Linked DNA regions of Sagittula sp. P11. The protein of the gene in region 2 interacts with the protein of the main gene of each other region in a pairwise test. Links are inferred from orthologs where the notes say so. Each region holds a gene or a part of one and is shown on either strand. Other genes may lie near its edges.

The links. Proteins that work in one complex are often made in the same cells at the same time.
Region 1: the proteins of rho (region 2) and hfq interact in binary tests that used the Escherichia coli proteins (3 or more experiments, as listed by UniProt). The link is inferred for Sagittula sp. P11 from one-to-one orthologs.

The regions. Positions count from the first base shown.
Region 1 is NZ_CP021913.1:4,570,057-4,574,843, reverse strand. The notes cover bases 1-2,729. They hold hfq (RNA chaperone Hfq), read left to right. Parts: upstream 1-1,111; coding sequence 1,112-1,348; downstream 1,349-2,729. Other genes in these bases: hflX (GTPase HflX), read left to right, coding at 1,366-2,619; CDO87_RS21815 (TrkH family potassium uptake protein), read left to right, coding at 1-984. In the rest of the region: CDO87_RS21800 (aminoglycoside phosphotransferase family protein), read right to left, coding at 2,904-3,809; CDO87_RS21795 (penicillin acylase family protein), read right to left, coding at 3,806-4,787. UniProt on the Escherichia coli protein: RNA chaperone that binds small regulatory RNA (sRNAs) and mRNAs to facilitate mRNA translational regulation in response to envelope stress, environmental stress and changes in metabolite concentrations.
Region 2 is NZ_CP021913.1:2,091,833-2,098,787, reverse strand. Bases 1-2,974 are described here. They hold rho (transcription termination factor Rho), read left to right. Parts: upstream 1-838; coding sequence 839-2,110; downstream 2,111-2,974. Other genes in these bases: mnmE (tRNA uridine-5-carboxymethylaminomethyl(34) synthesis GTPase MnmE), read left to right, coding at 2,118-2,974; CDO87_RS10245 (nucleoside triphosphate pyrophosphatase), read right to left, coding at 1-300. Outside these bases: more of mnmE, read left to right, coding at 2,975-3,401; tRNA uridine-5-carboxymethylaminomethyl(34) synthesis enzyme MnmG, read left to right, coding at 3,405-5,282; 16S rRNA (guanine(527)-N(7))-methyltransferase RsmG, read left to right, coding at 5,282-5,899; CDO87_RS10220 (ParA family protein), read left to right, coding at 5,892-6,701; CDO87_RS10215 (ParB/RepB/Spo0J family partition protein), read left to right, coding at 6,728-6,955. UniProt on the Escherichia coli protein: Facilitates transcription termination by a mechanism that involves Rho binding to the nascent RNA, activation of Rho's RNA-dependent ATPase activity, and release of the mRNA from the DNA template.

The DNA of each region.
Region 1 (4,787 bases), 2.5 Mb from region 2 along the record:
AGCACGACGTCGAACCCCGGCCACCGTCTGATGCGCAGCGTCGAGGCGCTTGTGCCGCTCTACATCGGGCTGACCATGGCGCTGGCGGTGATGCTGCTGGTGGCGGGCGATCCGCCGCTGGTGGCGCTGACGCATGCCATGTCGGTGATGTCGACCTCGGGCATATCCCCCATCGGCGGCGTCGAGAATGCGCCGAGCGGCATCTGGGGCGAGGCGATCCTGTTCCTGTTCCTCGCCTTCGCCTTGTCGCGGCAGACGTTCTCCTCCGACACGCGGAACGAGCGGGGGTTGTATTACGACGCGGAATTCCGGCTGGGTCTGCTGATCATCGTCGTCGTCCCGCTGGTGCTGTTTGCGCGGCATTGGTCGGCGGCGTTGGAAATCGGCGACGAACAGAACGCGCTGGCAGGGCTCAAGGCGCTGTGGGGCGGGCTGTTCACCGCGGCCAGCTTCCTGACGACAAACGGTTTTCTCAGCTCGGAATGGGCCACGGCGCAGGACTGGTCGGGCCTGTCGACGCCGGGGATCATCCTGATGGGGCTGGCGTTGCTGGGTGGCGGCGTGGCGACGACCGCAGGGGGCGTGAAGCTTCTGCGGGTCTATGCGCTCTACCTCAACGGCCAGCGCGAGATCGAGCGGCTGGTGCACCCGTCCTCCGTCGGCGGGGCCGGGCTTCTGGGGCGGAGGATGCGGCGGGAGGGCGCCTTCATCGCCTGGGTCTTCTTCATGCTCTTCGCTGTCACCTTGTCGCTTTTGACAATGATCCTCGGGCTTTACGGGCTGGACTTCGAGCAGGCCACGGTGCTGACGATTGCCACTCTGGCCAACACCGGCCCGCTGATTGACGTTGCGCCATCGACGGCCATAGACCTCGGCGCCCATGCGTGGCATGCAAAGGTTATCCTGTGCGGTGCGATGGTGCTTGGCCGGCTTGAACTGCTGGCCGTGATCGTGATGCTCAGCCCGGAGAGTTGGCGTGGATGACACAGAGGCACCGCGGGTGCGAAAAACCTTGAAATTGCGTCTGGAAACTCCGGAGGTGGCAACGCATACTCCCGAAGGTGTGGGCGGCCCCGAGGGACGGGCCAAAGGCAAGAACAAAGGCAAACCAATGGCTTCCGACAGACAGAACCTTCAGGACGCATTCCTCAACCACGTTCGCAAGACGAAGGTGCCGGTGACGGTGTTCCTGATCAACGGCGTGAAGTTGCAGGGTGTCATCACCTGGTTCGACAACTTCTGCGTCCTGCTGCGCCGGGACGGGCAGTCGCAGCTTGTGTACAAGCACGCGATCTCCACGATCATGCCGGGTCAGCCGATCAACCTCTACGACGGGGAAGACAACTGAGGGAACATGACCCTCATGTGACCCGCGCCTGGGTTCTGCATCCGAACATCCGTACTCCGGACCGGCGTCGCGATCCCGAAATGGCGCTGGAGGAGGCGGTGTCGCTGGCGCGCGCGCTCCCCGACCTGGAGGTCGTGGGGGAAACAGTCGTGCCCTTGCGCGACCCGCATCCCGGCATGCTGTTCGGTTCGGGAAAGATCAGCGAACTCAAGGAGTTGATCCTCGAAAACGAGGTGGAGCTGGTGCTGGTCGACGGCCCGGTGACGCCCGTGCAGCAGCGTAACCTTGAACGCGAGTGGAAGGTCAAGCTGCTGGACCGGACGGGTCTGATCCTCGAGATCTTCAGCGACCGCGCGGCGACGCGGGAAGGTGTGCTGCAGGTCGAGATGGCGGCGCTGAGCTACCAGCGGACGCGGCTGGTCAGGGCCTGGACCCACCTCGAACGGCAGCGGGGCGGGCTGGGATTCGTCGGCGGTCCGGGCGAGACGCAGATCGAGGCGGACCGGAGGGCCATCGACGAGCAGCTGGTGCGGCTGCGTAGGCAGCTCGACAAGGTGGTCAAAACCCGTGAGCTGCACCGCAAGGCGCGGGCCAAGGTGCCTTATCCGATCGTCGCGCTGGTGGGCTATACGAACGCCGGAAAATCCACCCTTTTCAACCGTTTGACGGGTGCAGAGGTGATGGCGAAGGACATGCTTTTCGCCACGCTCGACCCGACCATGCGGGCGGTGCGCCTGCCCACGGGCGCAGATGTGATCCTGTCGGACACGGTGGGTTTCATCAGCGATCTGCCGACCGAACTGGTGGCGGCCTTCCGGGCCACGCTGGAGGAGGTCCTGGCCGCCGATGTGATCGTGCATGTGCGCGACATCTCCCATCCGGAGACCGAGGCGCAGGCCGAGGACGTGAGGACGATCCTCACCGGGCTGGGCGTCGACGAGGATACGCCGCAGATCGAATTGTGGAACAAGATCGACAGGTTGGAGGGCGACGTTAAAGTCGCGACCGAAGCCCGCGCGGACCGGGACAAGAGCATTTTCGCGGTCTCGGCCGTGACCGGAGAGGGGCTGGACGGTTTCCTCGACGCGGTGACGGAGGCGCTTGGCGAAGAGCGTCGGACGGATGCGCTGACGCTTGGCTTCGACGAGGGGCGCAAGCGGGCGTGGCTGTTCGAGAAGGGGCTGGTCGAGGAAGAGCACCAGACCGACGACGGCTACGAGGTGACCGTGACATGGTCGGCGCGGGACCGGGCGCGTTTCGGTCAGCTCTAGGCGTTAACCCTGCCATGCTTAACGGTGCGCGCGGCGGGGTTAAGACGCCGCGCGGCGGCGATGCAACGGGCAGGTCTTGTGGGACAGCCCCGGCAGCCCCACAACGATTTCCGGTTTTTTCAGCAAGGTTTCCGGCCTGTAAGGGGTGAACCGGCCGTTTCGGGGGTCCGAACCGGCCGGTTGGTAACCTTTTGCCCCCGGGCGTGGGAAAACGTGGTTAACGCGGCAATCGGGCGCGGCGGGGGATGGTGGCCAACCCGGCCCGCGGGGCCGGAACGCCCACCCTACGAAAATGCCGCACCGGCCCCCGGCACTTGCGTGAAGACCGGCTGCCCGGTCTCGAGGTGGCTGCGCGCGGCGGCCAGCCTGGCCGCCTGCCTGCGGGAAGGCGCGGGCGGCGTGTTGGCCCAGACCCAGTGACAGAAGCAGCGTTGCAGGAAGGCATGCACCGGCGGCGCGGTGTGCGTGTCGCCGTAGGCCGCGACCAGCGTGCCGGGGCCGCGCGGGACGGGCAGGGTGGCGAGGTCGAGCGCGAGGGTGAAGAGATCGCGCAGCGGCTCGTCCTCGCGCGTGTTCTCCACGTCGATGCCCCATGTGACGCTGCCGTCGTGCAGGAGGTTCGAGAGCGTCATGTCGCGGTGGGTGACGGCGCGGGTGGCCTTCTGTTTGCGCGCGGCGTCGGCCATGGCCTGCGTCCGGCGGACGGCGTCGGTGAAGGCGGGCAGGTCGGGGATGGTACGGTCGCCCGCCTGCGCCTGCCCGACCAGCCGGTCGAGCCAGTTGACGTGGCCCGTCGGGCGGAAGGGAAAGCGGCGGCGGCTGAGCCCGTGGAAGCGGTCGAGCCAGCGACCGGCAAGCGTGCCGGTGTCGGTGCCCCTGCCGTGCAGCGTGGCGAGGTCGGTCCCGTCGATCCATGGCATCACGAGGGTGGCGTCTTCGGCATACAGCACCGGGGGCACGCGGTGCGGGCCGTCGGCCATCGCCTCTGCCAGAGCCTGTTGCCGGGTGGCCTGCCGCAGCGCGCGGTCGGCGGCCTCGGGGCTGTAGACCTTTATCAGCAATGCGCCTGCGCGGAAGAGCTGCGCCTGTCCCGGCGGGGCGTCCGGGCGGAGCGGCCGGAGGGTGTCACGCAGGCCCATGGCCCTGAGCGCGGCTGCGGCCCCGGGCTCCGCCTCCGCCGGGGAGATCACGGCTTCACGAGCCGGGTGATGCCGGTGGCCGCGGCGCGCGCGAGGTTGATGTCGAGCGACATGGGGATGTATTCGCCGCGCCGCCAGAGCTGCCCAAGGTCGTCGTAGTGGCGCGAGAGCGGGTGGCCTGACTGCCCGGTCGACATGATGAAGACCGAGCTGTCCGGATCGGCGAAGTCGTAGACGCCGCGATACCCCGCCGCGTGCACGTTGGCGAAGGGTTCGGGCCCGGTGCCCGCGGTGCGCCCGCGCTGCAGGGTGAAGTCGCCGCCGGAGGTGTTCTGGCGGATGTTCACGAAGGTCCGCACGAGGGGGATGTCGCCCAGAACCGTGTGGCGGTGGATCGCCACGTGGGCGTCGCCCCAGCGCAGTGCCTCGAGCTGGGTGCCGTATGTCTCGTCGATCCAGATCAGCGCGTCGTCCAGCGCCAGCCGTGCGATGTCGGAGCAGCTTTCGATCTTGGCGGAGCGGATCACGTCGCACCACCACGCCGCGCCGTCGATGTTGCGGAAGACGCGCTCGATGAAGAGCGGCTCCACGTGGGTGTATTCGTCGGCGAGCGGGCCGAGGTTGTCGCGGATCAGCCGTTCCTGCAGCGCGCGCAGCCATGCGGCGTAGATCAGCGGTTCCGGCATGTGTTCGTTCATCTCGCCGTTCCATTCGGCGAGGAGCGCCAGCGCCCGCTGGCGGCGGCGTTCGGGCGTGCCTTCTGGGGCGGCCTCGGTGGTGTACCAGAGATCGCGGCCGATCAGCGGCAGGAGCGTGCGGGCGGCGGGCGACACGGTGTCGAGCTGCGCCTCGATGAAGCTGTCGCGGGTGTGCACCTTGCGGCCCTGCATCAGCGTCTTCCAGCGCTGGATGCGCTGGCTGTCGCCCCAGTCGAAGGAGACGTGGTCGGGGAAGGGCCGGTCGACGGTCTTGTTGTTGGTGTTGCCGACGATGCCGCCGCGCGGGGCGAGGAATTCGGGGTTCTGCGAA
Region 2 (6,955 bases):
GACAAGCTGACCGCGCGCCTCTTCGCGGCTGACAGGTTTCGACAGGATGGCGCCCTTGAACGCCAGCACCTGATCACAACCCAGAACCAGGCCTGACGGATGCCGCCCGGACACCTTCTGCGCCTTAGCTTCTGCCAGGGTATCGGCGATATCCCGCGGCGTCGCGCCTTCGGCAAGCAGCGATTCCCGAATCATGTCTTCGTCGATCCGGGCGGGCTCTGACGCGACGTTCAGGCCGGCGGACCGGAGCAGGCTGGCGCGGATTTCGGAGCCGGAAGCGAGGATCAGGTCCTCTTTCATGGGGATAAATCTTGGTATGAGTGTGTGGGCTGGATCGATGACGTTTGTGCGAAAATTCGGTTCTACATGCAAGCACGGGAAAGATCGCGAGTTCCGCCCTCGCCCTTCGCCGGGCTTGCCCATGTTGACGAGGATATCTCATGGCGCGTGACAATCGCGGTCGGATGCTGTTCATCCCGTGGTTTTCCAACCCCGCTCCTGCGCGATTTCATATGCATAAATTATTGAAATAAATAAATATTTCTAAGTTCATTGTCAGGTCGTCCAGAGACGATCCCCGAAGTTCTCCATAGGTCGGCGGCGTGTTGGTAAGTGTGTTTACCGTTCCTTAATCCACAGAAATCCCGCTCCCATATCACTTCAAAAACCTTTCTAAATCTTTACTTTATCTATCTTGGAATGACCGGGGACACCGCCCGGAAGTCAGGCATTGACTTCGGATGGTCGGAAGGACTACCTCTCTGTCGTTCCTGTTCTGGATCATGTTCTCCCTAGAAACGAAGAAAGCGCGACACCTCTTGCTGTCGCGATGTGGCGTATGAGCGAAGAAAAACTGAACCTTGCCGATCTGAAAGCGCAAAGCCCCAAGGACCTCTTGGCCATGGCGGAAGAGCTGGAGATCGAGAACGCCTCGACCATGCGCAAGGGCGAGATGATGTTCCAGATCCTCCGGGAGCGCGCCGACGAAGGCTGGCTCATCTACGGGGACGGCGTTCTGGAGGTGCTTCAGGACGGTTTCGGTTTCCTCCGCTCTCCGGAGGCGAACTACCTGCCGGGTCCGGATGACATCTACGTATCGCCCGACATGATCCGGAAGTATTCGCTGCGGACCGGGGACAGCATCGAGGGCGAGATCCGAGCGCCTGACAATGAGGAGCGCTACTTTGCCCTGGTGTCCGTAGCTGCGATCAACTTCGAAGATCCGGAACGGGCACGCCACAAGATCGCCTTCGACAACCTGACGCCGCTGTATCCCGATGAACGCCTGAAGATGGAGATCGAGGATCCGACCATCAAGGACCGTTCCGCCCGGATCATCGACCTGGTGTCGCCCATCGGCAAGGGCCAGCGGTCGCTGATCGTCGCGCCGCCGCGCACGGGTAAGACGGTGCTGCTGCAGAACATCGCGGCGTCGATCGAGAAGAACCACCCGGAGTGCTACCTGATCGTCCTTCTGATCGACGAGCGTCCGGAAGAAGTGACCGACATGCAGCGTTCGGTGAAAGGCGAGGTGATCTCCTCGACCTTCGACGAACCGGCGACACGGCACGTGGCCGTCAGTGAAATGGTGATCGAGAAGGCCAAGCGTCTTGTCGAACATAAACGAGATGTTGTTATTCTTCTCGACTCCATCACAAGACTTGGTAGGGCGTTCAACACTGTTGTTCCGTCGTCCGGCAAGGTCCTGACCGGCGGTGTCGATGCAAACGCCCTGCAACGTCCGAAGCGTTTCTTCGGTGCAGCCCGGAACATCGAGGAAGGCGGTTCGCTGACCATCATCGCGACGGCGCTGATCGACACGGGTTCGCGTATGGACGAAGTCATCTTCGAAGAATTCAAGGGCACCGGCAACTCCGAGATCGTGCTGGACCGCAAGGTTGCGGACAAGCGGGTCTTCCCGGCGATCGACATCCTCAAGTCCGGTACGCGGAAGGAGGACCTGCTGGTCGACAAGATTGATCTGCAGAAGACATTTGTGCTGCGCCGTATCCTGAACCCGATGGGTACGACCGACGCGATCGAATTCCTTCTGTCGAAGCTCAAGCAGACCAAGACCAACTCCGAATTCTTCGATTCGATGAACAGCTGACGCAGCCATGGATACGATCTTCGCCTTGGCGTCAGCGCCGGGTCGGTCCGGTGTCGCAGTGGTCCGCGTGTCCGGAGATCGTTCCTGGGAGGCCGTGAAGGCGCTTGCGGGATCGGTTCCCGAACCGCGGCGCATGGTCCTGCGCACCTTGCGGGACCGGTCTGGCGTGCAGCTCGACGAAGCGATGGTTGTGGCCTTTGCGGCTGGGTCCAGCTTCACCGGCGAGGAGTCCGCCGAGTTCCATCTGCATGGAAGCATTGCGGTCGTGCGCGCGGTTCTTGCTGAGCTCGCGCTGGTGGATGGCTGCCGACCGGCGCAACCGGGGGAATTTACGCGCCGGGCGTTGGAAAATGGCTGCATGGACTTTACCCAGGTCGAAGCTCTTGCCGATCTGATCGAGGCGGAGACAGAAGCGCAACGGAAACAGGCGCTTGCCGTCTTGTCCGGGGCGTTGTCGGGTCGGGTGTCCGAATGGCGTCAGAAGCTGGTGCGCGCGGCGTCCTTGCTGGAAGTGACGATTGACTTCGTGGATGAGGACGTGCCCGTCGATGTGACGGATGAGGTCATCGGTCTTTTGAAGGACGTCTTGTCCGACATTCAGAGCGAGCTTCGTGGACTCGATGCGGCGGAGCGCGTTCGTCTTGGGTTCGAGGTGGCGATTGTTGGTCCCCCGAACGCGGGCAAGTCCACCCTGCTGAACCATCTTGCAGGCCGAGATGCGGCAATCACTTCGGAAATTGCCGGCACGACACGGGACGTGATTGAGGTGCGCATGGAGGTTGGCGGTCTTCCGGTGACATTCCTGGACACAGCCGGTTTGCGGGAAACGCAGGATCCTGTGGAACGCCTGGGTATCGATCTTGCGCGTCGGCGGGCAGAAGCCGCCGACCTGCGTGTGCACTTGGTGGAGCATGGCGGCCAGCCGGAAATCGAAGTAAGGTGCGGTGATGTTGTTCGCTGGGCCAAAGATGATTCAGGTGTGTACGAGGACGGACTTTCCGGCCGGACAGGGTTCGGTGTGCCGTTGCTCCTGTCCCGGATTGAGGAGGTCCTTTCTGAGCGGACGGCCGGGATGGGCCTAACGTCGCGGGAGCGGCATCGGGATAGCCTGATACGGAGCCGAACCTATCTGGAACAGGCCGTATCTGGTCTGGAAGACGGAATGAGTGAAGTCGATATTCTGAGTGAGGATATTCGGCTGGGAATTCGCCAACTGGAAGTTCTCGTTGGCAAGGTTGAAGTTGAGCACTTGCTGGACGAGATATTCTCGTCGTTTTGCATCGGGAAGTGAGGAGTGTTTCACGTGAAACAATCGACGTTCGATGTTGTAGTCGTTGGCGCCGGGCACGCGGGCGCTGATGCTGCGGCCGCTTCTGCCAGGATGGGCGCAAAAACAGCGCTTGTGACGCTCAAAAAAACCGATCTTGGCGTGATGTCCTGTAATCCGGCGATCGGCGGTCTCGGCAAAGGGCATCTTGTGCGGGAGATCGACGCATTGGATGGCGTGATGGGGCGCGTTGCCGATTACGCAGGAATCCAGTTTCGTCTTCTGAACCGCCGTAAAGGCCCCGCCGTTCAAGGCCCGCGCGCGCAGGCTGACCGTAAACGGTATGCGGAAAAGATGCGGGAGACGCTTACCTCGGTCGAGAACTTGGAGATCGTCGAAGCCGAGGTGGTAGACTTTTCCATTGAGGGTGGGCGCATTTGCGGTGTGGTCCTGCGCGACGGACAGAGTATCTCGGCCCGGTCCGTCGTCCTGACCAGTGGCACTTTCCTGCGCGGCATCATTCATATCGGTGATCGCTCTTACCCCGGCGGGAGGGTCGGTGACGACCCCGCGGTTCGCCTGGCGGAGCGCATAGACGAGTTGGGTCTTCCGCTCGGTCGTTTGAAAACCGGCACACCGCCCAGACTGAACGGAAAGACGATTGCATGGGGTGGGCTCGAACAGCAACCCGGAGATGAGGATCCGGTCCTCTTCTCTTTCCTCTCCAAGGCACCAGAAGCACGGCAGATTTCCTGTGGGATCACATACACAAACGCCAGGACCCACGAGATCATTCGGGAAAACCTCGGACGGTCCGCCATGTACGGGGGTCATATCCAGGGGATCGGGCCCAGGTATTGCCCGTCCATCGAAGACAAGGTGGTGCGGTTTGCAGAGAAAGAGTCGCATCAGGTCTTTCTGGAACCGGAAGGCCTCGACACCGATACCGTCTACCCCAACGGAATCTCCACGTCGCTACCCGCGGAGGTTCAGGAGGATTACGTTCGCAGCATTGCAGGACTGGAAAATGTCGAGATCCTGCAACCGGGCTACGCCATCGAATACGATTTTGTCGATCCGACCTCTCTCGATTCCACCCTGCGGGTGAAACAACTCGAAGGTCTGTATCTGGCCGGACAAATCAATGGCACGACTGGCTACGAAGAAGCCGCCGCTCAGGGTCTTGTTGCGGGCTTGAATGCCGCGGCCAATGCCTTGGGGCGAGACCGGATACAGTTCTCGCGTACCGACAGCTACATTGGCGTGATGATTGACGATCTGACGACCCGCTCCGTGACGGAGCCTTACCGGATGTTTACCAGCCGCGCCGAGTTCCGCCTGTCCCTCCGCGCCGACAACGCGGACCAGCGTCTGACGCCAAGGGCCATTGATCTGGGCATCGTTTCTGAAGAACGCGCCAAGGCATTCACTCAGAAAATGGAAGCTTTGAATGCCGGCAAACGTCTTTTGGAAGAGACGTCCTTCACGCCCTCGCAGGTGAAGACGTTGGGAATAGCGGTCAATCAGGATGGAACGCGTCGTTCAGGTTTCCAGCTTCTGTCTTTCAAAGACGTTACACTCGCTCATTTGTCGAAACTGGAACCGGCGTTCCTTGGCATCGACGAAGCCACCGGTGCTCAGATCGAGAAAGAAGCGCTTTATGCGAATTACCTGGATCGCCAAGCCAGAGACGTTGATACGCTGAGGCGCGACGAGGCTGTTCGCATACCGCTCGATTTCGATTTCCATGCGCTTCCGAGCTTGTCCAACGAGCTTCGGAAAAAACTGGATGATGTGCGGCCCGAATCCATCGCTCAGGCATCGCGTATTGAAGGAATGACCCCTGCTGCCTTGATGCTCATCCTCGCCAAGCTGCGGCAATTAGAGCGCAAGACAGTCGCGTGATGGATCTGAACCTTGGACCAGTGCTGAATGTTTCACGTGAAACATCGGAGAAGCTCGAGCACTATCTTTCGCTCCTTAAAAAGTGGAACCCGGTCATAAACCTGGTTTCACAAAACACCTTGAACGATGCTGCAAGTCGCCATTTTCAGGATTCTGCCCAGCTCATGGATCTGATCCCTGGGAAAAGCCGAAAACTGGCCGATCTCGGTTCTGGCGGAGGGTTCCCCGGCCTCGTGATTGCTATTCTGGCCGAGGAATCGCACCCGGAACTGAAGGTCACGCTCATCGAGTCGGACCAACGGAAGGCGAGCTTCCTGCGCACCGTTCTGCGCGAAACCCAGGTTGATGCAAATGTCGTCTGCAAGCGCATTATGGATCTTCCCGCCCTGGCGGCAGATATCCTGACCGCGCGCGCCTTGGCCCCTCTTCCGGCCCTTTGCCAGTTCGCCAGCCACCATCTGAAGCCAACAGGCATAGCCCTGTTTCCCAAAGGGAAAACTTGGGGAAAAGAGCTCGAAGATGCACGCGCGCAATGGCAATTCGGTTATACTGCGCATACAAGCAAGACAGACGCAGATGCCGTCGTTCTGGAAATACGAGATCTCGCACATGACTGATCCACTGCGGCCAAACGGGCCTCGAATCATTGCCGTTGCAAACCAGAAGGGCGGCGTCGGCAAGACGACCACGACGATCAATCTGGGCGCAGCGCTGTGCGAACTGGGCCAGAAAGTTCTGGTTGTCGATCTGGACCCTCAGGGCAACGCATCGACTGGTCTAGGGATCGAGCCAGAAGATCGTGAATATACGACCTACGAGCTCCTGCTGGACGAGGCCGACCTCGATTCCGTGATCCTCTCCACGTCGACGGAAAATCTTCACCTGATCCCAGCGACCGTCGATCTCAGCTCCGCCGATATCGAGCTGATCTCGAACGAAAAACGCAGCTACCTTCTGCACGATGCCCTGCGCCAACCCGCCATGGCGAAGCTGGACTTTGACGTTGTCCTGATCGATTGCCCGCCCTCGCTTAACCTTCTGACGGTGAACGCGATGGTTGCCTCGCATTCCGTGCTCGTGCCGCTGCAAAGCGAATTCTTCGCTCTCGAAGGTCTGTCGCAACTCATGCTGACCATTCGCGAAGTCCGCCAGTCAGCAAATCCCAGCCTCCGGATCGAGGGCATCGTCCTGACGATGTACGACGCACGGAACAACCTGTCCCAACTGGTCGAAGCGGACGCGCGCTCCAATCTCGGCGATCTGGTCTTCAGCACAGTCATCCCCCGGAATGTCCGCGTCAGCGAAGCGCCGTCTTATGCCCTGCCCGTTCTGGCCTACGACACGGCCTCGAAGGGCGCCCAAGCCTATCGCGCACTCGCGGCAGAACTCATCAAGAAGAACGAAAAACACGCAGCCTAAGGATCGGCGTGACAGAGGAGGCTCACATGGCAGAGAAAAAAGACAACCGTCGCGGCCTTGGTCGTGGCCTGTCGGCGCTGATGGCAGACGTGACACCGGCCGCGGACAGCGCCCCGCAGGAAGGTCCCCGCCGCCCGGACCGCTTGCTCCCGATCGAGCAGTTGCGCCCGAACCCGGACCAGCCGCGCCGGACCTTCACGCAGGAACACCTGGACGACCTCGCGAACTCCATCCGCACCAAGGGCGTCATCCAG